Regions from separate parts of the Lysinibacillus sp. COL-1 genome, predicted to be linked through region 3. Evidence: riboswitches for the same ligand, from Rfam matches in the RefSeq annotation. Region 3 holds a riboswitch; each other region holds the start of a gene.

Region 1 (8,356 bases), 160 kb from region 3:
GCTGATCCTGTGATAAGGATGCTAGCTTCGACAATTCAAACTCATTTTCAATCGTCGTTTGACAATGAGAACACTGTAACTTCGTAATTTTCAATGTTTTACTGCAGACAGGACAATTTGTGATTACTTGATAAGCCATAGTGAACTCCTTCCTTTAAGTTAAATTGATTATATACCAAATAATTTAAAAAAGTAAATAATAAAATTAATTTATTCAATGAAAATATCAATAAAGTTAATTTGTTAATTAATATTATTAATAAAAAGAAAAACGCCATTCTAATGCAAAATGGCGTTTCTTTAATAGATGACTCTTACTAATGTTTGGAGCAAATGAGGTAATCCAACTGGCCCCTATCATTACCTTTCCCCAGCCCATACCTCCATGACCATTGTATACGTGTTTTCTATATTATGATCATTTCGTTTTATGTTTTCTTTCTCGCGGGTGTGAAGGCAAAATAGCATGATATAATTGTTGTGAAGCGGGATGCTGATATGCTCCATCCTTTCCAATCTCCTCCACTAGCCGACCATGCTGCATGACAAGGATACGGTCTGACATAAAACGTGTTGCCTGTAAATCATGCGAAATGAAAATGTAAGCAAGCTGTCGCTCTTTTTGAAGTGTTTGTAGTAACTGTATAATCTTTTTTTGTAAAATCATATCAAGACTGCTAATCGCTTCATCTAAGACAATTAATTTTGGCTTTAGCGCAAGAGCTCTAGCGATGTTGACTCGTTGCTGTTGTCCCCCACTAAGCTGCGAAGGATAGTTTTGAGCCATTGCCCTCTCTAACTCTACACAGTCTAGTAATTCTCTTACTTTATGTTGTCGCTCTGTTTTGCTAAAATCTTCGAAATTCAGAAACGGTTCTTCGAGTATTTCAAAAATCGTCTGTTTCGGATTAAATGAATGATAGCTATTTTGAAAAACTGCCTGTAAATCTCTACGTATTCTTTTTTTATGCTTGCTTGGTGCTTCGTATAAATTGACACCTTGAAAGAGCAACTCCCCGTTTGTTGGTCGTTCGATTCCTAAAATAATACGACCTAATGTGCTTTTTCCTGAACCACTTTGACCGACTATTCCTAGACATTCCCCCTCCTGAAGTGAGAATGACACCTTCTGTAATACGGGAACTTCCTGCTTACGCTGGAATAGAAATGGTCTTTGAGCGTAATGCATATCAATATTTTTCACGTCTAGCAGCGTCATTTTTTCACCTCTAAAATAGCATTCTTGCTTGTAATAGTTTCTTTGTATAGGCATGCTGAGGTGCATCAAAGAAATCATAGACATTCGTTTGCTCAATGATTTTTCCTTGATACATAACAGCCACATCGTCAGCTAGTTCAGCAATAACACCTAAATCATGTGTAACAAGAAGTATGGCAGCTTCTGTTTCTACGCGAATACGATCAAATAGTGTTAATACTTGTTTTTGATTGATCGTATCAAGAGCTGTCGTTGGTTCATCAGCAATATAGAGGGAGGCTTGTAGCGCCAATGATAAGGCAATCATCACTCGCTGTAGCATGCCACCACTCAACTGAAAAGGATAATAGTGTAAAAGCTGCTCTGGATTTGGTAAATGCACTTTATGTAAGGCATCAAGAGCTATTTGTCTCATTTCTTTTTTGGTCAGCTTAAAGTGTGCCTTTAATGTTTCTCTGAAATGGCTTTCAATCGTTTGGATACGATCGAAGGCAGCGGATGGATTTTGCAAAATCATCGAAAGATGCCGCCCACGATATGCTCTTAATTGAGTAGCCGAAACATTCATTAAATTTTCCTGCTGATAAAGAACTTCCCCTTGTGTCACCTGTGCGATAGATGGTAATGTTTGCATGATGGCATGGCAAAGCATGGTCTTGCCACTACCACTTTCTCCTATGATTCCTAAGACACGCCCTTTATAGGCTGTCAGATTGATAGTGGTTAATACATTTTTCTCCCCAATTTTGACGTTTAAATCTTTCACTTCTAAAACCTTCTCCATAACTTCACCTTTCACGAATCAAACTTCTTTAAACGATTGGCTAAATGATTAAACAATAACACCACTAGGACAATGGCAAGCCCAGGATAAAGCATTAAATCGGGATGCTGACGGATATATTGTTTCCCTTCATTTACCATCATGCCCCATTCTGGAATCGGCGACTGCACGCCCAGACCTATAAAGGAAAAGCCAGCGATTTCTAAAATGACTTTCCCGATATCTAACGCCACAATCGTGACAATAGCTGGCAGTATGTTAGGGATATAATGGCGAATGATTAATTTAATGCCTGTAGTGCCAGTAATCCTAGCAGCTTGAATAAAGTCTTTTTCATTCATCCCAATACATAAACTTCGAACCATTCTGGAGTAATAAATAAGCTGTGTAAAAATAAGGGCTATTAAAACATTTTTTAAGCTAGGGCCTAATACACCTAAAAGTCCAAATGCAAGTACCAGTGTCGGAAAAGCTAATAAAACATCACATATTCGAATAAATACCACATCGATTATACCTCTTTTCAACGCTACAAAGGCACCAAGTAGGACAGCTAAAACAATAGCAACGACTTGAATGAAGAGTGCTGATCCTAATGAATAGCGAATACCTAAAAGCATGCGAGAAAAGACGCATCTTCCTAAGTGATCTGTACCGAATGGGTAATCCCAGGAAGGGGCTAAAAATTTCTTAGTTATATCGACAGCTAACGGATCATGTGGCATTAAAATGGGTGCAAACAATCCCAGTAAGACAATGATTACAAGGAGGGATAAGCTAAATAACCCTAGAATAGGATCTCTTCTTTTTCGTAATCGCTTCATGTCAATCTCTCCTGTCCTTCATCATCAGATGAGGGTCCAATAGACGATGCAATACATCTGTGCATAGATTGGTCAACACATAGATCACAGCAATAATCAATACATAGCATTGTACAACGGGGTAATCCCTGTTCGTAATGGATTCGATTAAATACCTACCGAGTCCTGGCCAACTAAAAACTTGCTCCACAATTACAGCTCCACCTAGTAAACTACCGAGCGTCATACCTAATAAGGAAGTCAAAGGTATGGCAGCATTTCGTAACACATGACGTTTGAGGATTACAGAATTTTTTAATCCTCTTAGCTGCGCATATTGAACATATTGCTGCTGTAATTCTTCCTGGATAGTGGAACGAATAAACTGGATGAACAGACCAATGGTTGGCAATGCCAGTGCGAAGGCTGGTAAAACTAAATGAGCGAGTGTGCCCTTTCCGTTTGTCGGAAAGAGCCCTAATTTTAAGCTAAATAGATAGAGCAGTAGGAAACCTAACCAAAATGTTGGAATGGATACGCTCAATATGCTAAAGAATCTAATGATTTTATCGATGATGGCATACTTAGACAATGCACTCATAATCCCTAATGGTATACTGAATACTAAAATGAGGACAAATGCGGCAAGAGCTAATTCAATTGTTGCAGGTAATTTCGCGAATAGCTCATGTGCTACTGGTAATTTACTCACAAAGGATGTACCAAAATCTAGCTGTAAAACGCCTTTTCCCCATAGCAAATATTGAAGAACGAAAGGTTTGTCCGTCCCTAGTTCTTCGCGTAATGCCTGAACAGCTTCCTCGGTTGGAGCAACTCTTGCCAATCGTAGGATGACCTCAGCAGGCTCTATCGGTACAAAACGAATAAATACAAAGGTTAGGATGGAAACTCCTAGTAAGACAAACGGCAAAGTCAAAATTCTTTTTAAACAAAACATCCATGTCGATTCATACATGCTGTCACTTCCTACTCACTCCTATGATAAAGAGAGAGCTGTCTTTGCAAGACATACTCTCTCTTTTTTATTACTCTTTATCCATTTGTGCATAGGGAATATCATATTCAGATGCACGTGGAGCAAAATCCTTCATATATGGTTGATAAATTACATTATTTGTTTCGTAAGAGATAGGATAGAAAAGTGCTTGATCATGGAATATGGATAAAATATCCGTGTAAAGCTGCACTCGTTCCTCTTCATCTGTTCCCACTAATAATTGATGGATTTTCGTATCGATGTCTGTGGCGTTAGGTAAGCCTAATTTTGCCTCATAAACACCACTAGCATTTGGCGTAGCTGACTCATTTGCAAAGCTATGTGGGTCGGTTGGTGGTCCGTTTGTACGCCAGAAATTAATATCCACCTGATCATCCATTAATTTTTGAAGACCGACCATCACATCTGCACCTTCTAAATTCAACTGTACCCCTATTTTTGCTAGTTCACCTTGCATTAATTCCGCCATTGGCTTTTGGATTGCATCTGTTGCGATGTAGATTAAATCTAATGATAATGGTTGCCCGTTTTTCGAACGAATTTTTTCGCCCTTCTGTAACGTCCACCCTGCCTCATCTAGTAGTTGCTGCGCTTTTTCAGGATTATATAAGATTGGCGCTAACTCTATATTGGCATAAGGAATGGCATCCCAAAATAATGTGTTAGCCACTTTTTCTGTACCATGTGTAATACTGTCAACCATTTGTTCCTTATTGATAGCATATTGAATGGCCTGACGAACCTTTAATTCGGCTAACGGTCCCGACTGAGTATTGAAGAGTAACGCTTTCGTAGACAAAGGCTCAGAGGTAGCGGTTTTGTATTTACTGCTATCTTTTAAATACGTATAGTTATCTAAACTAATGATGCCACGACCATAAATTAAATCTAATTCCTCGTTTTCAAATGCTAATGAAATCGATTCTGAATCTGGGATAATTTTAACTTTAATTTGTTTTACGAGAGGCTTTTCTCCCCAATAGTTTTCGTTGCGACTAAATAAAGCATATTCATCTTTTTTGTACTCGGTTAATACCCATGGACCTGTTCCAATAGGTGCCTTGATCGAATCTTGTGTCGCATCTCCGGCTGGGAATCCATTATCCCCTAAAAAACGGAATGGTCTTACAAAGGCAAGCTCGTTTAAGACAGGATAATAAGGTTCATCTAATTGCAAGCGAATTGTAAAATCATCCACTTTCACAACCTCTTTCATATGGTTGACCATACCCATCCAAGAATGCATTTCCCGATCCGCTAATACTGCATTGAAATTACGAATCACATTATCTGCATTAAACGCAGTTCCGTCTGAATACTTAACACCTTTTCTTAAATGAAAAGTATAAGTAGTTTTATCTTCTGATATGTCCCAGCTTTCTGCTAGCTTTGGACTAACAGTTCCATCGTCGTTGTATTCCACCAAGGATTCATAGACCATCGCTTGTGCGGTCATTTGATTGGGTAAATATGTATGGGGGTTCAATGGGCCGACATCTAATGGCCACCCAATTGTTATCATTTTTTCATTTGTTTGCTGTGTTCCTGTCTCTCCCTTTTCTTGATCTGTGCTTGTACAACCAGCAAGTACGCTGAAAGTTAACACAAGGATGAAGGGAAGTACATACTTAGTCAATCTCATTTTTCTGTCTCCTATCTCTATTCGTGGTACAAATGAATCTAGTTATAGATAGATGGAAAGAAGGTATCAACAATGCGTTCAAATTTTTCGAGCTAACGAGTAGAAGTTGATTTGCATTGTGCAGACACCTTTTCAAAGTTTGTGATATCAGCTAGAGGCTTTAGACACACCGACATTGCCACAGGACGTGGTGCTTCTTGACGTTCAGAGGGCATTTAAACAGCCATTGACTATTTATCTTCTTCAGAAAAAGAAGTCTTCTGTATGTGCTACTACAAAAACATTTGCTGAATCAAACTAAAAAAACCTTATTCTAAAAAAGAATAAGGACAGAAAAACTTACAATGAGTAAGCCTCCATCCATCTCCCTATCTTTCGTAGATCATCAATGAATCTCCTTACAAGCAGGCATTCTGGCTCATGAATCATGATTTTGCTTCACCTTCCCAAGTAATCACTTAGTGGTATTTGAAACAAAACTCCTCATTTACAGCTGCGGGACAGCATGGGATTTACACCCATTTTCCTTTTAATTGAATGAAAGTCTTTTTCACTCAAACTTGTAATGATCGCTATGAAATTCGTTATAAACATAACATGCTCGATTGTTCACGTCAATTTTATTTTCTGAATATAATAAAAATCTTAAAAGAATGAAACAACAAAAGACCAGGTCCATTTTTTTCCTGGTCTTTGTTGTATTTCGGAGAGAAGATGTAGTAGTTGTAGTAGATTTATAAAATGATGTCGTTATCTCGAGATAGATTGTTGTACTTCCTGGCGTAATGTTTTCGTTGCAGCAACCATATTAGCTAAAGCTGCAACAGTTTCAGTTTCTTTTCTTGTTTTTAAACCACAATCTGGGTTCACCCAAAATTGATGGGGATCTAACACCTGTAAACTATCTCTCATAATAGTTAGCATTTCTTCATTGCTTGGCACACGAGGACTATGAATATCATAAACGCCTAAGCCAATGCCCTTTTGATAAGGTTGCCCTTGCAGTGATGTAATGAGCTCCCCGTGACTTCTTGATGTTTCAATGGAAATCACGTCTGCATCAAGTGCACTAATCGGTTCGATGAAATCGTTAAATTCGCAGTAGCACATATGTGTATGGATTTGTGTTTCATCTTTGACACTAGCTGTAGCCAGCTTAAAGGAATTAACAGCCCATTCTAAGTAAGCTCCCCATTCTTCTTTTCGTAGCGGTAAACCTTCTCTTAGAGCTGGCTCATCCACTTGAATAATTGAAATACCTGCGTTTTCGAGTGCCTCAACCTCTTTGCGAAGTGCTAATGCAATTTGATAAGCGACATCTTTACGTGACAGATCGTCTCGTACAAAGGACCAATTTAATATCGTCACTGGTCCTGTCAGCATACCTTTTACAAAGCGCTTTGTTAAGCTTTGAGCATAGGCTGACTCTTTTACAGTTATTGCTGAAGACCACGCTACATCTCCATAAATGATCGGTGGCTTAACACAGCGTGAGCCATAGGAAACGACCCATGCTTTTTTTGTAAAGGCAAAGCCAGTCAGCTTTTCACCAAAGTATTCGACCATGTCTGTACGCTCAAATTCACCGTGAACGAGTACATCGATATCTAGTTCCTCTTGTATCGTAATCCAGCGTTTTGTTTCCTGCTCTATAAATGCCTCGTAGGCTTCATTCGATAATTGTTTTTTACGCCAAGCATTACGATTCCTTTTCACCTCATCGGATTGTGGGAAGCTTCCGATTGTTGTTGTTGGGAATAGCGGTAACGCTAACGCTTGCTGCTGCATTTTTTGACGCTGAGCAAATTCACTATGTCGTTCAAAATCTTGCGTTGTCACAGTTTGAACTGCTTGATGAATCAACTTGTTTTGACGGATTGGATGGTTTTTTAGAGCCTCAATTGCCTTCATACTTTCAGAAAAATTATGCTGTAAGATACCCTCTGTATCTCGTCTACATTTAGTTAGCTCCGTGATTTCTACAATCTTTTCATCTGCGAAGGCTAAAGCATGCTTCAGAACAGGGTCAATCTCATTTTCAAGAGCAGTTGTGATCGGTACATGTTGTAGATTGCTGGATGGTTGAATCCATAGCTCTGCTGCATTACTTAAATGCTCAATTGCCTGAATTGTAGCATTGACCTCCGCTAAGTTGGAACGCCAAATATCACGTCCATTAACAACCCCGACTGCCAATACTTTGTCCTGAGGGAAACCATATTGACGAAGTGACGCCATATTTCCTTTATAGCCATGAACAAAGTCTAGGCCAAATCCTTCTACAGGCAATGTCATCAATGTTTCATAGCCGCATAATGCTTCAAAATAAGTTTGCAGCATGATTTTCGCTTCTGGAACCGCAACGGCTAACTGGTCGTAAATCTCTTGCACAAGCTTGATGTCTTCCGGATCAAGGGATGTGACAAGTGATGGCTCTTCTAGTTGAATCCAATTTGCACCTGCCTCCACTAATTCTTTTAATACTTGCGTATAGAGCGGTATTAGAGCTAATAAGTATTCAACCTGTGTGAATTTGCTATAGCCTTTTGTTAACTTGCAGAATGTATAGGGACCAATCAATGTTGGCTTTGCAATAATACCATACGTTTCTTTCGCCTCTAAGAAATCGGCCAACACTTTATTTTCTGTTAGTTTCAAGGCCTGTCCCTCGTATTCAGGAACAATATAGTGATAGTTTGTATTAAACCATTTTGTCATCTCACTAGCTACAGCTGTTTTATTCCCTCTTGCTACGCTGTAGTAGGTAGATAAATCTACTTTCCCTCCCTGCCAGTTAAAGCGTTTTGGGATGAGACCAAACATTAATGCTGTATCTAACATTCTATCGTAATACGTAAAATCGCCAACTGTCACCATGTCGATGCCAAGC
Region 2 (7,841 bases), 170 kb from region 3:
GTACCATCCTTCATATAAAAAGTAAATCTAGATTCTAAACTTCTTTATTTTTTGATTATTCATTATTTTTAATCATAACTTTCGAAGGAATTTCTCCATCTATTATTTATATCTTAATTCATTGTGTATCTAAACTATGTACGAGATTTTCTGTTACTACGGATCTATGAGCATTAAATATACTAGCGTATTTCACATAGAAACAGCCTATATTCTAAAGAATAATAGACTGTTTGACATGTCGAACGTATGGATTACTCGATTTCGACAAATAAGGACAATTCCTTATAAAATTCAGGCGTTGCTGCCGAATTCACTTGAAAATGAGGATTATATTTTGATAAAAGTTTATAGAGAGTAGTTGCGGTTAACAGATTCTGTTCTTGATCGAAAGCCCTGAAACTTTCATAGACCTCCTTCACTTTACCATTTATTGAATGACAAAAAAACTGTTGAACATCTGCATCCTCTAAATAATCCTTTTCCCATCTGTAACATATTAAATTTGTTAGGAAAAACATTTCTAATCCAGGCATTTTTCCAACTTCAATGAGCAATGACATTCCATAATGAAATGCATTTTCCAACCATTTTATGCCGTGGCGATCTTTGTAAAAGCGCATCAACTTTTGTAACCCATGTCCTTGCTCCTTCACTAGATAAGCATGGATATTTGTATGACCAGCAGTTCTTTCCCATTCATCGAGAGAGAATTTATACTTCCTTACCAGTTTCATCCAAAGCTTTTGAAGCTTGTCTTCAGAAAGGTATTGTGTTTGTTGATTCCATCTTAGAAAAATGTCTAAACTTTCTAATACCAAGCCTCTTTCCATTTCAAAATGATCCAATTTTCTATATAAAACTTTTTGATTCATATCTATGTTGTCCATTATGTCTTCAGATTTGTTCATTTTGCATTCCATTTAATTATTCACTTCACTTCAGATTTTTTATCTACTATCATGACATGTCTCGATTAATTCATGCTTGATCGTTAAATAGGCATCATTAATAGATGTATAATCATTTGGGTTTTCTTCTATTAACTTCCTAATATAAAGCTGTAATGGCCTAATATGCTCACCAGAAAGGTTGTTCATAATTTGCTGCTTTAACTGATTTATATAAAATGAAATTGAATGTGATGTCATCTTGTTCACCCCTATTTATTCATAAAAAAAACATCTTGCCCTAATGGGAAGATGCTAGCTATGACTGACATACTTCATAGTTCTTCAACCAATATAAAATAAGTCGTCTATATTGAATAAAGACTCTTTTTTTGGTTGTCGCACTATGAGTATGATGAAGGTAATTCGTCACACTCAACACCCCCTATCCGCGTAGGTTTTGGCTGTACTAGATAAAGGCAGGTCTCCTGGCTTATGATCATCACACATTTTTCCCTTCCCATTACATACATAACAGTGGTTTTTAAAATGTGCTCCCAATTACAGTTGCGGGACAGCGACGGCTTTTCACCGTTCTTCCCTTTTAAACAAATTCTATTGAATTTGTACCTTTATCCTTTTATTCCGTTTTTTATAGTATAACATATCATTCTACGTTCTCTGACAAAACCCTATGAAAATCTACAGAACAACACTTAAGAAACCACCTACCTCTTAACAAGTAGATGGTTTCAGCATTTATTGAGCGAAGATGTCATTGTTCTTACTTCTTTACGGTTTCACTACTGTCTTGAAAGAATTTTTCAAGTATATCATCTGTAAAATCAGCGAATGTTTGATAGATATACTGAGGATTTCGATCCTTATCAATGACGACAGACCTAACCCCTTCATAGAAATCCTCATGATTTAAAAAGTTTTTTGCCAAGATTAAATCAGTCGCAAAGCATTCTTCTACCGTTTTATGTTGAGCATCTATCAGCTGCTTTAATGTAATTTTTAAGGATGATGGAGATTTAGATAGAAGCAACTGCTTTGTTTCTTGTGCAAATTTGCTTGGGTCATTGTCTAAGGATTCGACTATCTTCTCCACTGTATGTTTTGAGAAATGTTGATCGATTTCATTTTGAAGGCTGGCAAGCTCACTGTTTGCTGTTGGTGTACTTGAATAGTCCTCTATTAATTGCTTTAGAGCTGTGCTAGTTTCCACTGTATGCCAGTTCGTTTGTTCAATGCGTGTGAGGAATGCGTGTAAATGATCGCTCGTCATATAGCTATCTGCACCATTAGCAAAGAGAACATCTGCAGCTTGGATGATCGAAGCTGTTAAAGCTAAGTAATATCCTACATAGCCAGGCGCTTTATTTAGAAAATAGGCAGCTCCAACATCAGGAAAGAAGCCAATATTCATTTCTGGCATAGCCCATTTTGTTCGCTCTGTCACAATTCGGTGGCTAGCCCCATACGTTAAACCAACCCCACCTCCCATGACAATGCCATCAAGGCAAGCAATGATAGGCTTTGGGTAGTGATAGATTGCCCTATCTATGTGATATTCTTCCTCAAAAAAGATTTCGGCATTTTGGAAAGCTTCCTGACTGGAGCGAGCTTTATAGAGTGTTTTAATATCACCCCCAGCACAAAAGCCCTTTTCGCCAGCACCTCTTAGAATAATCAAGTGAATTTGATCATTCGCCTGCCATTCCTTTAGTTTCTCACCAATGGGCTTTAGCATTTCTATAGAAAGTGAGTTTAAAGCTTGAGGACGATTCAGCGTAATGCTTGCTGCGCCACCCTCACTGACGGAAAATATTACTTCATTTGTCATAGTAGTTTCCTCCCTTACAAATGTTTAAAGTTGGGCTGTCTTTTGTCTATAAACGCTTGAACGCCTTCTCTAGCATCCGCTGTTAAAAATAACTCAGCAAAGCGTGTTCGTTCTAATTCCAACCCTTTTTGGAGATGATCCTTCCCACCTTGAATTATACATTCAATTGTACGGGATACACTTGTCATACTTTTGCCCTCAACAAAAGACTGAGCAAGGGCTTTGGCAGTTGGCAGAAGCTCATCTGGCTCCGTCACCACTTGAATAATACCTAGTTGTAGTGCTTCATCAGCACTTAATTGCTTGCTTGTTAAAATTAATTGTAGAGCCTTTGCTTGCGTTGTTATTCTGCTCAGTCGTTGAGTGCCTCCGAATGTCGGCAGTAAGCCAAGCTTTAATTCTGGTAAACCAACAATGGCATTACTTGAAGCAATCCTGAAATGACAGCCTAACGCTAGCTCTAGTCCTCCTCCAAGGGCTGGCCCATTAATAGCAGCAATAACAGGCTTTTTCATGGCTTCAATTTCATCACATAGCGCTTGGCCTGCCTCAGCCATTTGTAATGCTCTATCCTGTTGCCCAAAGGCAGCAACAAATTCCTTTATATCTGCTCCCGCAGCAAAAAATCGTCCAGAGCCGGTCACAATGATGGCTCTCGTCTCTTCATCCTCAGCTAATTCTTTAAAAATGACACGAAGATGTTCAATAGAAGCTGATGACAACGTATTTGCTGGTGGATGATTTAAATGAATAAGCGTGATGGAATCTTCTTTACTAACATTGGCAAATGTATCAACCATGATTTTTCCCTCCTGTTTATGATAATGAACTGATCGATTTTGGATTGTTGATGATCCCTCTTGCAATCTCTCGCTTTTTCATAAAGAGATTCTGATGGAGTGGGATGTTTAAGCGCTGAATATGATCTAACCTTGTTTTTCGCTTTTGTTCATTTGTTTCAGCAGCACAAATAATGTCGATTGTCCTTTTTTCTATTTTACGATAGCCTTCTTGACAAAGAATATCTGTCATCAAATGTTTCATATTGTCACATGCGTTCTTTTCCGTCCGCAGTAAAGAAGCTTCCATAACATAAATATCTTTTACTATATCAGCTAGCAGACGCATATATTCCTGCTCTTGCTCCAATTGAATCTGTGCGTCAGCAATGACAGCGATGGCTATTTGCATTAAGTACTTGGCAAGACGGATGTATTGCTGATTCTTTTCTGCTGGTTGATATGCTACTGGAGCATTTTCGGTAGAGGTTGCTTGTGAATACTTCTTATATAGTAGCTTCGCCATTGTTAAACGGTTGATTTCATTTGTTCCTTCAAAAATACGGCTAATTCTAGCGTCACGATATAAGCGTTCAACCTCGTAGTCTTGCATATAGCCATAGCCACCATGGATTTGTACAGCTTCATCTACAATTTTCCCAAGCACTTCTGAGCAATTGACTTTATTGAGTGCGCATTCCAGAGCGAAATCAGCTATTTTTTGAACCATTGACTCTTTATCCGTAACTTCCATCGCATCATCTATTTCTCCTGCTGTCCTGTATGCAGCACTTTCCGCCCCATAGATGGAGGTTGCCATATCCGCAAGTTTTTCCTGTATCATGGTAAAATGAACGATTGGCTGGTGAAATTGCTTCCGTTCCCTACCATACGTTACAGCTAACTGAAGTGCCTGCTTGGAAGTGCCGATGTTGGAGAAAGCTAGCTTTAGGCGTGCCATGTTCAATATATTCATCGCTACTTTATGGCCTTTTCCAACCTCGCCAAGAACATTTTCCCTCGGCACGACAACATCCTGTAAAATAAGCGTAGCTGTCGAGGATCCTTTAATGCCCATTTTCTCCTCTTCTTGTCCAATAGATACACCGCTAAATGTACGTTCTACAATGAATGCAGTCATGCCTTCACTCGTTTTCGCAAAAACAACAAAGAGATCTGCTAGCTGTGCATTGGTAATCCATTGCTTTTCACCATTTATTACCCATGCAGAGCCGTCCTCGTTTAAAATGGCATTTGTTTTGGGATGTAGTGCATCTGAGCCTGCGTCTGGCTCCGTCAGAGCGTAAGCACCAATCCATTCACCTGAAGCCAGCTTTGGTAGGTATTTCAGCTTTTGGGACGCATCGCCAAAATAGACATAGGGCAATGTGCCGACTCCTGCGTGAATATTGTAAGATACACTGAATGAGCTGCCATAGCCCATTCTTTCTGCAACTAACCCGGAAATTTTTTTATTAAGTTCTAGCCCTCCATAGGCCTCGGGTATTTCGATGGCTAGTAAACCAAGATCACCAGCTTTTTGAAATAACCGCCGAGTGATGTCATATTGATGCTGCTCAATAGCTGCCATATTAGTGGCAACATCTTGTTTGATGAACAGCTCTGCGGTTTTTGCTATGAGCCCTTCCTCCTCCTGAAAGTCCTCAGGTGTAAAAATGGTCCTTTTGTTTTCTAATGTATCCATGCTAGTCCTCCTTGAAAGAAAGAGGAGAAAAGTAAACTTTTCTCCTACTTTATTTCCTCTTTAGGTAAGATGGTTTTCGCCAGCTCACTATCTAAATCTTCAAATTTGTAATAGGAGATGGTTTCATATAATTCACTTCTTGTTTGCATATCCTCAATAGCTTCTTTTTGAGTCCCTGTCTTTTTTATTAAGCCAAACACTTGCTCATAGGCTTTGGCTGCTACTCTCATCGATGTAACGGGATATATAACCATCGAATAGCCCATCTTTTCAAATTCCTTAGCCGTATAATACGGTGTTTGTCCAAATTCAGTCATATTGGCTAATAACGGAGCATCTAGCTCACTAGCAAAATGTTTAAATTCCTTTTCTGTTTGGAGAGCCTCTGGAAAAATGGCATCTGCCCCAGCTGCCACATAAGCTTTAGCTCTTAAAATAGCCTGCTCTAAACCTTCTACAGACCTTGCATCTGTGCGGGCAACAATTACTAACGTAGGAGCTATTTGTTTAATCATTTTTATTTTTTGTATCATTTCCTCTTGAGCAACGAGTGTTTTCCCATTCAAATGACCACATTTTTTTGGAAGATTTTGATCCTCTAGCTGTACAGCAGCTACTCCAGCCTCTACCATTTCACGAGCTGTGCGGGCAACATTTAAGACACCACCAAAGCCAGTATCGATATCCACTAGCAGCGGTAAATTAGTCGCACGAATAATTTCGCTCGCACGCTGTGCAACTTCATTTGAATAAATCATGCCTAAATCAGGTAAGCCTCTACTGGCAGTGTAGGCAGCGCCAGAAAGATATAATGCCTCAAAGCCAACTTTTTTAGCCATTAAGCCAGCCATTGCATCATGAGCTCCTGGGATTTGTAAAATCGTTGAACGAGTAATGAGTGTTCGAAATTGTTCAGCCAATTGTTTTTGTGCTATTGCTTCATTTACAATCCACGCCATCTATAAAAACCTCCTAATAATCAATGATGCCTCGGCATATTTACGTCCGAAAGCGGCTGTGATGCAGGTCAGTTAGCCGTTATCGCAAGGATGGGAGGATTTTAGGCTAACATCCTTTATTAACTCCTTCCCGATTCGTGACATTCGCCAGAGGCTTTAATTTCCTGAAAGAAGTTAAACAAATAAATTAACGAATTCATGAACAGCACTATTTTCAAGAAGTGCTTGATCAGCACAAACTTCATTAATCTTGCTGTGTTGTTTTTGAGAATAATGGGTGCTAATGTTTTGCTGGAACTTATGGATGATTTGAGGGAATGCTTCCTCACGACGGAAACGGTGTCCTAAAGGATATTCACATTCAATAAGCTCAGATGATGTGCCATCTTTGTAATAAACTTGAACAGCATTGGCAATCGAACGTTTCTCAGGATCTAGGTAATCAATTGTATATTGGGGTTTTTCCACAACCACCATTTTATTTCTTAAATTATCGATACGTGGATCTGCAGCCACTTCATCTTCATAGTGGTCTGCTGTAATATCACCATAGATAAGCCCTATTGCTGTAATGTATTGAAGACAGTGATCACGATCAGCTGGGTTATTAAGAGGTCCTTCCTTATCGATAATTCGTATAGCGGATTCATGGGTCGTAATTTGAATGCGTTCAATGTCCTGTAAACGATTTTTCACTTCATTGTGTAAATGAACGGCACATTCGGCAGCTGTTTGTGCATGGAATTCAGCTGGATAAGAAACTTTAAATAGAACATTTTCCATCACATAAGATGCTAGTGGTCTAGCAAGCTTTAATTCTTGCTTATTAAAGAGAACATCTTGGAAGCCCCAGCCAGGTGCAGATAAGGCCGTTGCATAGCCCATTTCGCCTTTCACAGCCATCATGGCTAAGTGTACTGCCCTGCTTGTTGCATCACCAGCAGCCCATGATTTTCTAGAACCCGTATTCGGTGCATGGCGATATGTTCGTAGGCTCGAATTATCAATCCAAGCATTTGATAAGGCGTTGACAATTTCCTGATGAGTGCCACCTAATGCCTTTGTCACAACAGCTGTTGTCGCAATTTTGACAAACAGTACATGGTCTAACCCAACACGATTTAAGCTATTTTCTAATGCGAGAATACCTTGTATTTCATGGGCCTGTATCATCATTTCTAATACGTCTTTCATTTTAAGTGGCTCTTTCCCTTCAGCAACACGCACGCGACTCAAATAATCAGCCACAGCTAATATGCCCCCTAAATTATCGGAAGGGTGTCCCCATTCAGCCGCAAGCCAAGTGTCGTTGTAATCCAGCCAACGAATCATACAACCGATATTAAAGGCACCTTTTACAGGATCAAGAACATAGGAAGTGCCTGGAACTCGTGTACCATTGGGAACGACTGTGCCTGGTACTACTGGGCCAAGAAGTTTCGTGCATTCAGGATATTGTAAGGCCAAAATGCCACACCCTAATGTATCTAATAATACATAGCGTGCCGTTTCGTATGCTTCTTCACTTGTAATAGTTGTATTTACTACGTAATCCGCAATATCTGTAAGTAATTGATCTGTCTTAGATATGTCATTTGTTTTAATCATCTATATCTTCCTTTCAAGGCATGAATTTGATATACTAGTATGCTGATAGGC
Region 3 (8,356 bases):
CGGAAAATCCAACATACATTGGAAGGTGTCTATACATCTGTTTGGCAGGCAATGGAGGAGCAATTACAAGCACAGACGCTACAGGATGTGCTGGATCAACTTCGTGCTTAGACGGAGATGGTCTTTTTGTATCCAACCTGTAACTAAAATAGTTACAACTAAATTTGAGGAGGAATAAATAATGAAAATTGCCGTAATTGGTGCAACAGGGAAAGCAGGACAAAAAATAGTAGAGGAAGCGTTACAACGAGGTCATGACGTAACAGCTATCGTTCGTTCAGCAGCTAAAGTGACAGCCGCTATTCCAGTGCTTGAAAAAGATGTCTTGGATATAACAGCAGAAGATGTGAAGGGCTTTGATGTCGTTGTGAATGCATTTGGTGCGCCAGCAGGACAAGAACAGTTACATGTAAAAGTGGGCCGTCATTTGATTTCGATTTTCAAAGGGATTGCTACAAAATTAGTTGTTGTAGGTGGTGCAGGTAGTTTATTTGTGGACCCAGAGAAAAAAGTGCGTGTGATGGAAACACCAGATTTCCCAGCAATGTACTTAGCGACAGCGCAAAATCAAGGACAAAATCTAGAGGATTTACAACAATCCTCTATTACGTGGACATTTATCAGTCCATCAGCATTTTTTGATCCAGAAGGACCACGTACAGGTCACTACACAGCAGGTGTTGACCATTTATTAGTCAATGACGCGGGTGAAAGCTATGTCAGCTATGCTGATTATGCGGTTGCTGTCGTAGATGAATTAGAAAATCCACAGCATGTAAATAGCCGTTTTACAGTGACATCGAATAAATAATAAAGGCAACCGAGCGTAGGAAATGCGCTCGGTTTTTAGCGATTTCTTTGCTTTTTTGAAGGATTTTTTTCGTTTACAGAAAAATGACTGTTTACAATACGACTTTTATTAGCTACTATCAAGTGTGAGTATTACATAAAAGGAGACGACAATGATGTCAACACAACGTATAGAAAAAGATTTTTTAGGTGAGCGCGTATTACCAGCAGAGGCTTATTACGGAATTCAAACATTACGTGCAACGGAAAACTTCCCAATTACAGGCTACACAATTCACTCTTCACTTATTAAGGCGATGGGGATTGTGAAGAAAGCAGCGGCTTTAAGTAATATGGAAGTACACCTATTATCAAAAGAAATTGGTGAGGCAATTGTCGAAGCAGCACAAGAAGTAATTGATGGCAAATGGGATGCAGAATTTCTTGTAGACCCAATCCAAGGTGGAGCAGGTACATCCATCAATATGAATGCTAATGAAGTCATCGCCAACCGTGCCCTAGAAATTTTAGGGAAAGAAAAAGGTGACTATCACACAGTAAGCCCAAACAGTCATGTTAATATGTCCCAATCAACAAATGATGCGTTCCCAACAGCTATTCATATCGCTGTTTTAAATTTAATAGATGAATTATTAGTAACGATGGATTATATGCAATCGGTTTTCCATCAAAAAGCAGAGCAATTTGCACATGTCATTAAAATGGGTCGTACGCATTTACAGGATGCCGTGCCAATTCGCTTAGGACAAGAGTTTGAAGCTTATTGCCGCGTGATTAACCGTGATATCGTACGCATTCGTCAAACACGTCCAAATTTATATGATGTGAACATGGGTGCAACGGCTGTTGGAACAGGTTTAAATGCCTTCCCAGATTACATTAAATCCGTTGATGAGCATCTTGCTGAAATTTCTGGTTTACCATTAAAAGGTGCGACACATTTAGTGGATGCAACACAAAATACAGATGCTTATACAGAAGTATCAGGCGCTTTAAAAATCTGTATGATTAATATGTCTAAAATCGCTAATGACTTACGTTTAATGGCTTCAGGTCCTCGTGCAGGCTTAGGAGAAATCCTTTTACCAGCTCGTCAACCAGGATCTTCGATTATGCCAGGTAAAGTCAACCCAGTTATGCCAGAGGTACTGAACCAAGTTGCCTTCCAAGTGATTGGTAATGACCATACGATTTCACTAGCATCTGAAGCTGGACAATTAGAATTAAACGTAATGGAGCCTGTTTTAGTGTTTAACTTAATTCAGTCCATTAGCATTATGAATAATGTTTTCCGTGCGTTTACGGAAAATTGCTTAAAAGACATCGAAGCAAATGAAGAACGCATGAAAGAATATGTAGAGAAAAGTGTAGGGGTACTAACGGCTGTCAACCCACATATTGGCTATGAAGTAGCAGCACGTCTTGCGCGTGAAGCAATTCTAACAGGTCGTTCTATTCGTGAGCTTTGCATTGAAGAAGGTGTCTTAACAAACGAACAATTAGACTTAATATTAGATCCATATGAAATGACACACCCAGGTATTGCTGGCTCTAGTATCATGAATTTAAAATAATTCCAACATCAAGACTGTAGACATGCTTTACGAGCTGTCTATAGTCTTTTTTTATGCAGTCATCAATAGACTTGTGTCTTTGTTCTTATAAAAGAGAGCGTATCCTTATGATTTTTAGGATTTTTCAACTATAATAATGGTATGGAAGACATATTTTAGTTGGGGGAATTTGGAATGAGTTTGCGAAAAAAGAGTTTACTTGGCTTTGCAGTTTTAAATGTCTTAATGATTATTATTCTCTTTATTGATTTAGCCAATGTAACGACATTAGAATGGCTTTCGACTGTATTAACCATCGTAGGAATAGCCATTACATTAGCTTACACCGTATATGTTCATTACAAAGTGATACAGCCTATCAAACAATTAACAGAGGCTGCACAGGGTATTACGGCAGGCCAATTAGATACAGTTGTCATCGAGGTTCGTGACAAGAGTGAGATTTCTCAGCTAGCGCAATCCTTTTTAGAGATGCAGGAACAATTACGCACAATGACACAAAAAATTGCGCACAGCTCTACAGATTTATCAGCAAGCATCGAAGAATTATCCGCAAGTACGAATGAAATTACGGTAGCTGTGGAAGAAGTCGATCAACAAATGGAGAAAACGTCAGAGGGCTTGAAGCAAGCGGCACAATCTGCCAATGATAGTGCTAATGCTATGCAAGAAACGGTCGATGGAATCGGACGAATTACGGAAGCCACTCAGGATGTGTTTGATCATGCAAAAGATGCCAATGAGATTGCAGGAAATGGAGCGAATATTTTACATGTGGCGAAGGAACAAATGAAATTTATTTCTTCTTCAACCGAAAAAACGAGCGGACTCATGCAGCAATTATCCAATAAAATGACAGATATTAAATCGATGACTGAGATGATTACAGCTATTACGGACCAAACGAATTTATTGGCATTGAATGCCGCCATTGAAGCAGCTCGAGCTGGAGAACATGGGAAAGGCTTCGCAGTTGTGGCAGAGGAAGTGCGTCAATTAGCAGAGCAATCCAAGCATTCTGCTACACAAATCGTGGACTTAGTAGTGGGCATTGAAACTGACACGAAACAGGTAGCATCCTCAGTGGAGGAGGATTTAAAAAATGTTCAGCAGGGTGTCTATGTCATTGATGAAGCAACAAAATCCTTTGGCACGATTTCACAGCATGTTAGTCAAATGACGAGCCAGCTTGAAGATATTTCAACAACAGCTGAACAGCTTTCTAGCAGTGCCAATGAAGTAGCTTCCTCTGTGACAACGATTGCTAATGGTATGGGTAAGCTATCGCATTATACAGAGGCTGTTTTACATTCAATGGATGAGCAAACAGCCTCAATGCAAGCTGTCAATCATGTGACACAGGATTTAAGCGTACAAGCTGATAATTTACAAAAGCTAACAAATCAATTTCAGGTTTAAGCAAGAAAAACATATTTTCAAGGTTTTTTAGCCCTGAATAGTTATCTAAGAACAAGATGATTTTGCCTCCACAGATAGCTATGCACAAAGGTGGTTTCAGGCGATAGATAAGTAATTTGAAATGCACTTCCTGTCATTAGAATGGGAAGTGTTTTTTATTGGCGGACCAACGTAATTAATTTCTTAGTGAAATCCTTAGAGATCACGTAGATTGTATGCGTAACCTTAACCTACATTCAGCTACTGATTTGTCCTTTTTCACCTTACCAAAGGTGATAGCCATATTTGTTTCTAGCCGTATCCTCTATTTACACCATATTGACAACACCTTCATTTTTGACAGCTGTTGCCATCGCTTCTTGGAATAATATGAGTGATTCTTCATTCCCATACTCTTTAAAAAAATCGCTATTTACCTTACCAAAAGAGATGCTAACCTTAACTAGCTCGCCCTCTCTTCATCACAGCCTAAACAATAGCTAGTAGAGAGCCTATGATTACGTGCAATGCTTCGCCTTTATAGACTCAATAAAACCATTATTTCCTGTCGTAGCGCTATCTTCTTTGTAATACATTAAATAAATGACAATGAAAGGGGCCAGGAGATGGGCTTATTTGATGGATTAATCGGCAATGCGAGCGAGGTGAATTTAGAAAAATTACAGGAGGAGGTCCGTGATTTATTGATTCCAAACGAAACAATCAAAAATGCCTATAAAATTATAAGAGACACGTTTATTTTTACGAATAAACGATTAATCCTTATCGATAAGCAAGGGGTGACTGGCAAGAAAACCGAATATCATTCCATCCCCTATAAAAATATCGTTCATTTTTCAGTAGAAACAGCCGGGACATTTGATTTAGATGCAGAGCTCAAAATATGGGTGTCAGGCAGTTCGTTACCGATTCAAAAAAACTTCAACAAGGCGACGAATATTTACAAAGTGCAAAGTGTTTTAGCGCAGTATGTTTTGGGGACGTAATGTATGGTACTAAAAGCCCGCATTTATGCGAGGCTTTTTTGTTGTGCAAAGAAAGGATGATAAAGATGAGGAAATACCTTGTGAAGGGTGTAAGGGATTCCAGTTCCGATTACGAAACAGGCACATAATGTAGAGAAGGTGTTAAGAGATAATAAAGTTGTTTAACTAAGAAGGACACATATATGGTAATATTTATTTAAAAAAGATGGAGTGAATTATGAGTAATTCTATTAATTATAAAATATGGACGGTGTGTATGATTCAAAGTGAAGAGAAGGTTTTACTTCTGGATAGACAGCACGACCATTTCAAAGGTTTTATTCCACCGGGTGGTAAAGTTGAATTTCCTGAAAGTATTGTAGAAAGTGCTATCAGAGAAGTAAAAGAAGAAACGGGGTTAGAAGTTAGAAACCTTATTTATAAAGGGCTTTATGAATATGTTAATCCAGTCGCAAAAGATAGATATATGATATTTAATTACATAACAAAGGATTTCAAGGGTGAACTCTTGAAGGATGCTCCAGAGGGGAAAGCGGTTTGGGTAGATATAGAGAACGCATATAAACTTCCTATGCAGCCATCGATACGGAGAAGATTTCCTTTATTTTTTCAAGATGGAACATTTGAGATTCAAGTTGAATGGAACCACGAAGAAAATAAAGAAGGGAAAGTTACTATACGTCACACCTAAAACTTGTTATTGGACTGACAGGGGGCAATCGTTCAATAGAGCAGTCGCTTTTCAATAACATCGAGGTCAGTTCAATACATATATATGTGAAGAATAAATAATGGGGCTTAAATTTACCCACTTTGTTAAATAGTTTAACTTTCAATATCTAAATGGTAGAGAGGGATTAAGAATAGCTAGAGAAAATTCTAAAATAAAAGGTGCTTGACCGTCCTTTTGTTTATTTAACGAACGGTGCATATTGTTGAAGAAGAAATTTTATAATAGTGATTTATTAAAGAATAGGGAAGCGGCAGTAACCATGAACTACATAATCAGATTAGCGAATGAAAACGACTTATCGGGTTTATGGGATAGTAGAAATAATAAAGATCTATTCACGGATTATTTAAAGCAATTTGCAAAAAAGGAATTATATTTGGTAATTGCTGAACAAGACGCACTTATATTAGGTTTTGGAGTTCTTAAATTAAAAGGTACTTTGCTTCCTAAATTAAGTGACCTATATGTAAAAGAGGATTATCGTGGTAATGGTATAGGTTCAGACTTAATGAGGTATAGAGAAAATATTGCAAAGAGTTTAGGACATTCTGAAATATTTGTGAGTGTTGGCCCGATAGAAAATCCCAACATGATAAAGTTAATTAGCAAACACGGTTACGAACCTATCTCTTACCTATAATAAAACCTACACAAGAATTGATTTCAAGAAGTTGTTGAACTAACGGGGCTAGTTGAACAAGATTTAAACAACTTTAAAGAGCCTTCTTATAATATAATTTTTGTATTTTTTGATTAGAAATAACTTTATTATCATTTTACAGAAAGCAATTAAAGAGATGCTCAGTGTGACATGAGGAAAACCTAGTATTCTATGCATCCATTTTACATGGAATTATTTTGAAATAATTAGTATTTTCTAGCATAAATTGACTTTGGACATACAATACTTTACAATGATTAGCTAAGGAATAGAGAATTTTCGCAAATTTCCTTACCAACTGAATAGCGTGTAGTAATAGGTGTAAATTGCGTGCAATTTGCTTAAAAGGGAAGTCGGTGCGAATCCGACACTGTCCCGCAACTGTAAATGTGAGCGACTTTTCAGCAACCACTGTCAAATGATGGGAAGGAGAAAAGTGGCAATGACCATGAGTCAGGATACCTGCCTGTTACGAGTACACACCAGTAACCTACGAGGAATAGGAGGTGGCATGTTGACAAAACAGAATGCTCTGTTCGTCACGGTACGTCAAACGCCCAAAGTAAATGAAGGGGTTCGCAATCGGGCTCATTTACACATACTTAGGGTTTGTTTGGCATTGGGTGATGAACGAAGATAAGCGAAGGATTTCCTCAAAAATGGTAGGAAGTCCTTTTTGTTTTGACATTATGTACGCAAAGGGGATGCATGTATGACTTCTTTAGATATGACCATTTGTAAGCAGCCACGCACAGAAGTTGCCAAGAAAGCGAAAACAAGAATGGCGGTCGAATCATTGATTGACCAATTATTAGCAACGAAGCTGATCCGCAATGATCGCTTCTTTGAGCAAATTTTATATAATAAAGAAATTATTTGGATACAAAATGGGGATGTGGACGGGCATCTTTTTGCGAAGGCAGCGGTAACCGATCAACTGAAAACGAAGACCAATAGCTTTATGATGTATATGCCGACTAACCCGATTGTCTATGAGGTTAACGGGGAGCCATACCATTTAATTACACGCATTGATTCCACACGTGCCAAGCCCAATCTTGACCGTCTGTCACTGGAGCCAAAGCCTGTTTTAAGTGCAGCACGTGTCAATGATGTATTATGCTCGATTGTGATGCGTTTTTATGAAACATATATCCACGATTTAGCGCCTCAACATGATAAGTTAATAGCCTTTGTGCAGCAGGAATATGCCCAATTTATTGAAGCGGTTCAGGCATTAAATGATTACCATTTCAACTGGCATCCACGTGGCAACGGTCACGAGCTATTGCTGCAATTAATTGATCAACTGCAAATTTTAAAAAGTTATCCTGGTAAAGTGCTAGTTGATTTCACAAACACGCATGACTACGTGATTGTCGAGCCTGCATACCTTGTGCACAGTCCTACAAAGAAAGCAGTAGGTGCATTATAAACTCAAGCCCTCCATCAAACGGAGGGCTTGTTTTTATTTATTTGAAGGGTAGGGGGTAAATACTCTCGTTCGAGCAAGGAATACTCGCGGAAGGAGATGAAATACTCTCGTTCGAGCAGCGAATACTCGCGGAAGGAGATGAAATACTCTCGTTCGAGCAGCGAATACTCGCGGAAGGAGATGAAATACTCTCGTTCGAGCAGCGAATACTCGCGGAAGGAGATGAAATACTCTCGTTCGAGCAAGGAATACTCGCGGAAGGAGATGAAATACTCTCGTTCGAGCAGGGAATACTCGCGGAAGGAGATGAAATACTCTCGTTCGAGCAACGAATACTCGCGGAAGCAGATGAAATACTCTCGCTCGAGCGGGGAATACTTGCGGAAACAGATGAAATACTCTCGCTCCAGCAAGGAATACTCGCGCAAACAGGGTAAATACTCTCGCTCGAAGCAAGTAAACACCCGCGCAAGCAAACGGCTTCGCTCGAGCAGGATCACCTACTTACAGACAATGCATGGCTGCTTGTGCCTCGTGCCAAGGAACAGAATATCCTTTGCCCTTCGCACAAAAGATGCTGGAGGAGCTGTATTCTGGGTCGGCATTTTTATCGTAGCCAATCTGTGCAATAACTGCCTCTGCATTATGACACACATCATAGCCATCAAATTGGAGTGTGAGTGCGCCCTTACCATTGGTATAGGCCGCAAAGGTTGTGCTATAGCTCATTAGGGTGGC
Region 4 (8,356 bases), 650 kb from region 3:
ACTATGAATCGCTGTGATATCAACACGGAACTTTTGCTGATTTTGAAGACAGTTGTCTAAATCAGGTGCATTTTTCTCTACAGCAAATACTTGACCCTCTGACGCAAGTTTTCCTGCCTCAATCGCCATAGAACCCGTACAAGTACCAATATCCCAAATAATGCTATTCTGTTGAAGCTGCATGGCCTGTAAGCTTAAAACACGTATTTCCTTTTTCGTGATCAGTCCTTTATCTGGCTTGCGTTGTGAAAACTCTTCATCATCAATCCCAAGCGTGTAACGTTTCGGTTCCATTATTTGTTGTAAAATCACGACATTTAATGGCGAATAATGAGCGCTTTCCATTTCATCTAACGAATACCAGCCACATTTTTCGTTTTCGCCCTGTAAATTTTCTGCAACAAACGCTCGGTATTCTGTCATACCAAAATGCTTTAAATAACGAGCGAGCGCATTGGGGCTATTATCAGCATCCGTTAAAAGCGCTACTTTCTTTTTCCCATCGATACGCTGTGCCAAGCCTTTCATTGGTCGGCCATGAATACTTGTGACATAGGCATCCTGCCAGCTTTCTCCCATCTTCGCAAAGGCCAGCTGAACAGAACTCATATATGGATAAACCTCAATATCTAGCTTTTTAGCGAGATAGCCCCCAATGCCATAAAATAATGGGTCGCCAGTGGCAAGGATTACCGTATTTCTTGTTTCCTCAGATAATCTTTCAACAAGTGCTGAAAGTCCCCCTTTAATGCTGATTTTTTCACCCGTAAAGTTCGGGAAAAAATCCAGTACTCGCTCACCACCAACAAGTACCTCACAGTCTTCAATCCACTCGAGGTATTGGGGAAATAAGCTTGCTAATCCGTTATCCCCGATCCCAATCAATTTCATCGATCGATGCAATGTCATCAGCCCTTCCTAATAATTGTCCCTGCATCGAATAAATCGATGTGGAAAGTGTTAAACCACCTTTTATATGATGGATAGAGGAATAACAGCACGCCTCACATAACTGATGAAAGAATGCATCATAGCCCTTCTCCATCATGATTTCGCCTACTTGTGACGCTGTGTTTGCCTCACGTACTTGCGCTATTGTTTCTCCATCTGCTCCTGTATCCTCTGCAAGTTGTGCTAAAAAGTTAAAATCGATTGGTGCACTTTTGGAATGAACCATCATGACACCTTGTGCCACCTTAGAAAATTTCCCCATCATACCGACAAGAGAAACTTGTTTGATACCGAGTCGCTTACAATGTTTTAAAGTAAAGCCGACAAAGTCACCCATTTCAATAAAAGACTCTTCTGGTAAATCGGGGTATTGTTTCATCGCAAATTTTTCGCTGCGACCGCCTGTCGTTACCACTAAATGCTCACAACCAGCTTCTTTAGCTACACTAATGGCTTGTACAATACTTGCCATATACGCAGAACTCGAAAAAGGCACGACGGTTCCCCTTGTGCCTAAAATTGAGATGCCTCCAAGTATACCAAGTCGTCCATTTAACGTTTTTTTAGCGATTTCTTCTCCTTTAGGTACGGAAATCACTACGTTCACGCCTCGTGTAATGTGAAATTCGTCTAATACCCCTTGAACCGTGCTATGAATCATTTTACGTGGTACAGGATTAATGGCTGCCTCGCCAACAGGCACTGGTAAGCCAGGCTTTGTAACACGCCCGACCCCAATCCCTCCATCTAAATGAATTCCAGGTGTATCAGCCCAGCTCACTGTGCCAACAATAAGCGCCTGATGGGTCGCATCAGGATCATCACCAGCATCCTTAATCGTTTCACAGCTGACAGCATTTTCTTCAAATATGCATTTTTCAATTGTAAAGGTTGCATCCCGACCAATCGGTAAATGAATGGTACTCGTCTCCTGCTCTTCCTTTGTAATCAGAGCGAGCAATGCAGCCTTTGTTACCGCAGTTGCACAGGCTCCCGTTGTATAACCGTGACGCATGTCCTTGGGATCCTTTTTTGGCTTCCGCTCCATTATTTTTTCGCCTGTTCATCCGCTAATAGTGAGATGGCATTTAACGCGGCAACCGTCACTGTACTACCGCCTTTACGACCAACATTGGTAATGTACGGAATCCCTTCGAGTTTTAACAGTTCTTCTTTTGACTCGGCTGCTGACACGAAACCGACAGGCATACCGATAATTAAATCTGGTTTTGCTAAGCCTTCTTTAATTAAACGAATCAATTCTAGTAAGGCAGTTGGCGCATTACCAATTGCATAAATCCCACCTTCATGTAATTTTGTAGCCTTTTGCATGGAAATGATGGCACGAGTTGTATTTTGTTTTTTCGCTTCTACTGCGACATCTTCATCCGCTATATAACAATGTAAATCGCCACCATGCTTTTGGAAACGTTTTTTACCAGAGCCACTTTCAATCATTTGAACATCTGCAATGACATGTCGTCCGGCAAGAATGGACTTAATCCCCGCTTCAATTGCATCAGGTGTAATGATGACACTGCGACCTAGCTCAAAATCCGCCGAAGCATGGATAATACGGCGCACAATCTTCCACTCGTCCTCTGAAAAATCATGATCGCCCATTTCCTCTGCAATAATCGAGAAACTATAATCGTAAATTTTATCTGGGTCTACCGTTAATGGTTTGAAATCTGTTTTAAAATCCATGGATAATGCCTCCTAAAGTGTATGTTGTACAGCCTGTAATATTTCTTCAAATGTTGAATATTGTTGGCCATATTGAATGGTTGGTCTTGCAATAAGAATCGTTTCAATATGACAGGCAAGAGCTGCCTCAAGCTTCTCATCAACTGAGCCAACTTTACCGCTTTCTTTGGTGATCATCAAAGTTACTCCATATTGACGAAACAATGCTTCATTTAATTCCTTTGAAAACGGACCTTGAATAGCTACAATATCTCGTTGTGCCACACCAAGTGCCTCACATTTTTCCATATTGTCCAGTCGTGGAAGCATGCGAGCAATTACTCTCGTATTTTCTAAGCCTTGTAAAACCTTTGTAAAAGTAGCAAGTGTTTTGCTGCCTGTTGTCAGCATGATGACACCTCGCTTTTTTGCCGCTAATTGGGCAGCCTCCTCATAATCCTTCACTATCGTAATGAGAGGATGCGCATAGTGTTCATGGGCACGCTCATAGCGAATATAAGGAACTTGTGCCTGTTCGGCCGCTGCCATTGCATTTTTAGAAGCTTCCTCAGCAAATGGATGAGAGGCATCAACCACCATTTGATAGCCTTGCTCTGTTATGATGGCTGCCATTTCCTCAGCTGTCAGTCGACCTATTAAATGTGGTAGGCCAACGTCAGCAAGACTAGAGGCTGCCGAATCAGTCACGACGGTAGCTGTTACCGCATGTCCTGCGCTTTGCAGGGCAAGGGCTAGATCCCTTGCATCACTCGTCCCTGCTAACATGAAAATCATTTTACTGGCTCCTCTTCATGGTGGTGGTCATGGTCGTGATGGTGGTCGTGTCCATGATCGTGATCATGATGATGGTGATGATGGGCATGTCCATGAACTGCCGCATAGGCACGATAATTTTCTAAATCTTGCATGCCTGTAGATGTACCATTTATCGCTTGTTCAATACGCTCTAATAGAACATTTTGTAAACGTTCATGGTAGCCAAAATAATTGGCAATTTGAACAGTACAATCTGGATATTGTTCATTAAACTTCACACACATATCATTCATACGTTCCATTAAAATACCTGTGAATAAAAAGTATGGGAGCATGATGATTTTTTTCGCACCTAATTTAACACAGCGTTCAATACCTTCTTCAACACGTGGATCTGTTACGCCCATAAATGCACTTTCCACATATTTAACAGGTAATTTTTCCCATAAAAGTCGTGTAATTTTATAAAAATCACCATTTGCAGATGGATCACTGCCACCTCGTGCAATCAATAAAATGGCTGTATCTTGTTGCTCTTGTTCTGAATGAAAACCAATTTCCGCTAGACGATCTTGTAAAATCGTAAATATTTCATCATGAATGCCAATGGTTTGACCATAGGTAAATGTAATGTTCGGATAATGCTCACGCGCATGCTCGATCTCTGCTGGAATATGCAGCTTTGAATGGCCTGCATGAAGTAAAATAATCGGAATTACATGAACCTCTGTAGCCCCTTTCTTCACACAATTCGTAATGCCTTCTTCGATGTTCGGTGAAGCAAATTCTAGGAAACATGTTTCCACTAAAAATTGTGCATCAATACGCGGTGTCATTTGTTCAATAAATGTACGTACCTCATCATTTCCTGCTGCTAAACGGCTCCCATGGCCGACAAATAAAATAGCTTTCATCTCTTTTCTCCTCACTAGTCGCCGCACGGAGCTGGCTCTACTTTTATTTTGGAAGACATATCTTGATACGTAAAATGCAATATCTTTTTCACACGTTTAAAATATTTAAATAAACGTTCATTTGGGTGAGCATTTGCTTTATATTCTTCAATAATATCTGTAATTAGTGGAATCAGTTGTTCAGGCTCCAACCCTTCTACAACAGGCTGTGCTGCATGGGCCGTACGACCAACTGGCTTCGCCCCAATAAAGACATCAAATTTACTTTTGCGATAGACAATACCAATATCATCAAATACAGCCCTGTAACAGGCCATACCACAGCCGTTAAAACCGATATTTAATGTTTTCGGCAAAGACATTCCACCTAATTTTTGTTGTATTTCTTCTGCATAGGGAATCGAATCGGCCTTTTCACCATAGCAAAAATCACAAGCCTTCAAGGATAGCACATCACCAATCGGCGCTAATAAAAAGCCTACTTCCTGTAATTTCTCCGTGATACGTTCAGGGGCAGTCGTTGGGATTTTCAAATGGATTTGATGGTCTGGTGTATATTCCATCGTCCCCTCTTCCCCAACGACCTCTGCTAACGTCATCATTTGCTGAGGTGTGAAAAACTTATTCACCACTCCTGGGCTTACAGCTAATTCAAAAATGGATTCTATTTTTTGCTGTACAAGTTTCGGCGTTACTTTGACTGCACTTGTTCCTTTCACCATTGCGAGTGCCGCTGTAGCCATTTCAAGTGCTGTTTTTTTTGGCTTTGGCGTAGCGGCTACACTGGGTTTATTAAAACGCCCTGCATTAGGATCTGCTGTAAAGTCTTGTCGTGCAGTCCCTGTCTCTTGGTTCATTGCCCAAGGTTCATTTTCTTCACGTAAACGTTGATGTGGACGTAAGGGTTGTTTTTCTTCACCCAATGTATATTTACGTTGATAGCCACGTGGTGTAATCATTTTATTGTCATAGAAAAATGTCGACGAATTACCAATAATGACTGTCGTCAGCATTCCAATGTCATGCTCCAGCATTTCGGCTAATGTTGTCATCGTCACTTCTTGACGATCGCGGTAAGCACTTTTCACAAGTCCTACTGGTGTGTCAGGCGAACGATATTCTAAGAGAATGCGCTGTGCTTCGACAATTTGTCTTGTTCGGCGACCGCTTTTTGGGTTGTATAAAGCGATTACAAAATCCGCCATAGCGGCTGCCTCGACGCGCTTGGCAATTAAATTCCATGGTGTTAGATGGTCACTTAAACTAATCGTACAGGCATCATGCATAATCGGGGCACCAAGTAAGCTAGCACATGAATTGATGGCAGAAATACCAGGGACAATTTCTACCTCAATCCCCGTTGCTTCTGTCCAGCCTAGCTCAATCAATACCTCATACACTAATCCCGCCATACCATAGACACCCGCATCACCACTTGAAATGACTGAGACAATGCTTCCAGCCTCTGCTTGGCGCACCGCTTCCTGCGCACGGGACACCTCTTCGGTCATTCCAGTACTGACAATCGACTTCGCACTGACTAAATCTTGAATCAACTCCACGTAGGTTTTGTAGCCTATGATCATATCACTTTGTTGTAATGCCTCTACCGCCCGTGTCGTAATATGCTTAAAGTCTCCAGGTCCAAAGCCCACTACGAAAATTTTTCCTTTTTGCGCCATGTTGTTACCCCTCTTTCACCTTTTCGATCCCTTTAATGGCTGTCGTTTGTGCTGTACGCTGTAATGTACCTTCACGAAGTGTAAAGACATGTTCGTTGTATAAGGATTCATGATGTAAATCTTGTACAAGTGTTCTAGCATGCTCTGTTGATGGTACACGATACCAATTCCCTTGCGGATAGGCGATGACCACACAAGCATCCTTGCATCGTCCATTACAGCGCGTTCTTGTTGTATGTATCTCTTGATCAAGTGCTTGCTGTTGTATTTCTTCTCGAATAGCTAGGGTAATTTCCTCCCCACCTTTGTTCATGCAGCTACTACCATTACAAATAAAGAGATGTGTTTTCATCCCCTCTAAATTCCATGTTGTCATCTTCTGTCTCCCCTCATTTGCTTTCTGGAAAAAGAAAAACCTTTACTCTAATTACGAAGAGTAAAGGTTTTGTAGAAGCCAAATAAAAACGAATAAAATAAAATACAGGTACTCGCTCTTGCTTCAACTTCTCCCTCCGAAAAGTTTGCATGCACAATCAAATAAGCAGGTTTCCTGACTTAAGCTTCATTTTACTATCGCACCTTCCCAAGTTTGCACCAGTGGCTTTGCGATTTCATCAGCTATTACAGTAGCGGGGGCTGTATTGGATTTTCACCAATTTCCCTATTATCTCGAGTTATTCGAGCACTTATCGACGTTTTATATGAAATTTATTATCTTCTTTATAGAATAGAAAACTGTCTCTATCATATCTCATTATTTTAAAATTTCAATATTTCTATAAAAATTTATGACAATTTTATCAATTTTGTGTGTAGACCGGGTATAAAAATTATAATATCTCCTTATTTATGACAATTCAGTAGTTATCAGAATCTTCTCTATTGACCTTCAATTGAAAATATTTTTTAAAAAAATATAGCATATTTATGGAAAATCATGTTACACTTTGTCGTGAAATCTCACAACTTAATGTTTTTTCGGTGTAAAATACTTATCATTTTGCTTAAAAGGGAAGCCGGTTTGAGTCCGGCGCGGTCCCGCCACTGTATTAGGGAGCTTTATAGAACATGTCACTGTCCAACGGATGGGAAGACCTATAAAGTGTTGAACTAGAGCCAGGAGACCTGCCGAAAAATATGTGATCGTTTCAGCCTACGAGGATAGGTGTGCGGCTTAGCAGATGAGAATGTTATTTGCTTTTTTAGCTATGCACTTTTCCAACAACGGAGAAGTGCTTTTTTATTTACGCACGCTACATTCTAAAAATCTATTAGTAAGGAGGAAAGCTTTTGAAATTTTCATGGTGGAAACTTAGTTATTTTTTATTGGCCTTTTTACTCGTGCCAAAACGTGCCTTTGCCATGCATATCATGGAAGGTTTTTTACCAATCGAATGGGCTATTTTTTGGTGGGTCATCTCTATCCCATTTATTATTCTAGGATTGCGCTCCATTCGCAAAACAATTGAAGAAAACCCTGAAACCAAAATGCTTTTAGGTCTTTCAGGAGCCTTTGCTTTTGTGCTGTCGGCGTTAAAAATCCCTTCGGTTACAGGTAGTTGCTCCCACCCAACTGGTGTTGGACTTGGAACGGTTTTATTCGGACCTCTCGCTATGAGTGTCATCGGAACGATTGTTTTATTATTCCAATCTTTATTATTAGCACATGGTGGGATTACCACTTTAGGAGCGAACGCCTTCTCTATGGCGATTGTAGGCCCATTTATTGCTTACTTTGTCTTTAAAGGGGCTCAAAAAATAGGGTTGTCATTTTCACTAGCTGTTTTTTTTGCTGCGATGCTTGGTGACTTAGGTACATATGTTGTGACTTCTGTACAGTTAGCATTAGCCTTCCCTTCAGAGGTTGGCGGCTTTATGGCATCGTTTACAAAGTTCGCAGGTATTTTTGCCTTAACTCAAATTCCGTTAGCGGTGAGTGAAGGAATTTTAACGGTCATTGTGATGAATTTCTTGAAAAAGTACAATGTCAGCGAATTAAAAATGTTGCGTGTTTTCTCAACAAAGGAGGCACATTAGTAGATGAAACGAAATTTATTACTATTAGCGATTGTTGTGCTGTTAGCTATCATCCCATTGTTTATACAAAAAGGTGCAGAATTTGGTGGTGCTGATGGAGAGGCAGAAGCAGCCATTGGCGAAATCAATGCAGAATATGAACCGTGGTTTGAAAGCTTATGGGAGCCACCAAGTGGTGAAATTGAAAGCTTATTATTCGTGCTACAGGCAGCTATTGGAGCTGGTTTTATTGGCTACTTCATCGGCTATATGCGCGGCAAGCATAAAGAAGGTTAACCCGTTATGTTACTCATTGATAAGTATGCGTAT

The links. Region 3 has a riboswitch for cobalamin ahead of AC6BKE_RS18355 (hypothetical protein). Riboswitches for the same ligand answer to the same signal wherever they lie in the genome.
Region 1: another riboswitch for cobalamin. It lies ahead of nikA (nickel ABC transporter substrate-binding protein); the one in region 3 lies ahead of AC6BKE_RS18355 (hypothetical protein).
Region 2: another riboswitch for cobalamin. It lies ahead of AC6BKE_RS19140 (hypothetical protein); the one in region 3 lies ahead of AC6BKE_RS18355 (hypothetical protein).
Region 4: another riboswitch for cobalamin. It lies ahead of AC6BKE_RS21480 ((2Fe-2S) ferredoxin domain-containing protein); the one in region 3 lies ahead of AC6BKE_RS18355 (hypothetical protein).

What each region holds. Positions count from the first base shown of each region.
Region 1 is NZ_JCAWSJ010000004.1:2,160,500-2,168,855, reverse strand. Features, by position in the region: gene AC6BKE_RS19090 (DUF2089 domain-containing protein) at 1-139, opposite strand, end outside; gene AC6BKE_RS19085 (ABC transporter ATP-binding protein) at 419-1,219, opposite strand; gene AC6BKE_RS19080 (ABC transporter ATP-binding protein) at 1,230-2,018, opposite strand; gene AC6BKE_RS19075 (ABC transporter permease subunit) at 2,015-2,827, opposite strand; gene nikB (nickel ABC transporter permease) at 2,829-3,782, opposite strand; gene nikA (nickel ABC transporter substrate-binding protein) at 3,853-5,466, opposite strand; cobalamin riboswitch at 5,853-6,045, opposite strand; gene metE (5-methyltetrahydropteroyltriglutamate--homocysteine S-methyltransferase) at 6,217-8,356, opposite strand, start outside.
Region 2 is NZ_JCAWSJ010000004.1:2,172,120-2,179,960, reverse strand. Features, by position in the region: gene AC6BKE_RS19145 (hypothetical protein) at 255-911, opposite strand; gene AC6BKE_RS19140 (hypothetical protein) at 951-1,151, opposite strand; cobalamin riboswitch at 1,352-1,539, opposite strand; gene AC6BKE_RS19135 (enoyl-CoA hydratase/isomerase family protein) at 1,675-2,739, opposite strand; gene AC6BKE_RS19130 (enoyl-CoA hydratase-related protein) at 2,754-3,539, opposite strand; gene AC6BKE_RS19125 (acyl-CoA dehydrogenase FadE) at 3,556-5,223, opposite strand; gene prpB (methylisocitrate lyase) at 5,268-6,182, opposite strand; gene AC6BKE_RS19115 (bifunctional 2-methylcitrate dehydratase/aconitate hydratase) at 6,357-7,790, opposite strand.
Region 3 is NZ_JCAWSJ010000004.1:2,002,821-2,011,176, forward strand. Features, by position in the region: gene AC6BKE_RS18320 (Rrf2 family transcriptional regulator) at 1-111, shown strand, start outside; gene AC6BKE_RS18325 (NAD(P)-dependent oxidoreductase) at 182-811, shown strand; gene aspA (aspartate ammonia-lyase) at 963-2,384, shown strand; gene AC6BKE_RS18335 (methyl-accepting chemotaxis protein) at 2,559-3,803, shown strand; gene AC6BKE_RS18340 (PH domain-containing protein) at 4,409-4,789, shown strand; gene AC6BKE_RS18345 (8-oxo-dGTP diphosphatase) at 5,007-5,480, shown strand; gene AC6BKE_RS18350 (GNAT family N-acetyltransferase) at 5,725-6,162, shown strand; cobalamin riboswitch at 6,484-6,667, shown strand; gene AC6BKE_RS18355 (hypothetical protein) at 6,896-7,618, shown strand; gene AC6BKE_RS18360 (hypothetical protein) at 7,633-8,046, opposite strand; gene AC6BKE_RS18365 (GTP-binding protein) at 8,123-8,356, opposite strand, start outside.
Region 4 is NZ_JCAWSJ010000004.1:2,651,225-2,659,580, forward strand. Features, by position in the region: gene cbiE (precorrin-6y C5,15-methyltransferase (decarboxylating) subunit CbiE) at 1-909, opposite strand, end outside; gene AC6BKE_RS21455 (cobalt-precorrin-5B (C(1))-methyltransferase) at 866-1,999, opposite strand; gene AC6BKE_RS21460 (precorrin-8X methylmutase) at 1,999-2,658, opposite strand; gene cobK (precorrin-6A reductase) at 2,671-3,432, opposite strand; gene AC6BKE_RS21470 (sirohydrochlorin chelatase) at 3,429-4,328, opposite strand; gene cobJ (precorrin-3B C(17)-methyltransferase) at 4,343-6,010, opposite strand; gene AC6BKE_RS21480 ((2Fe-2S) ferredoxin domain-containing protein) at 6,015-6,386, opposite strand; cobalamin riboswitch at 6,534-6,715, opposite strand; cobalamin riboswitch at 6,973-7,157, shown strand; gene AC6BKE_RS21485 (energy-coupling factor ABC transporter permease) at 7,301-8,047, shown strand; gene AC6BKE_RS21490 (energy-coupling factor ABC transporter substrate-binding protein) at 8,051-8,323, shown strand; gene cbiQ (cobalt ECF transporter T component CbiQ) at 8,330-8,356, shown strand, end outside.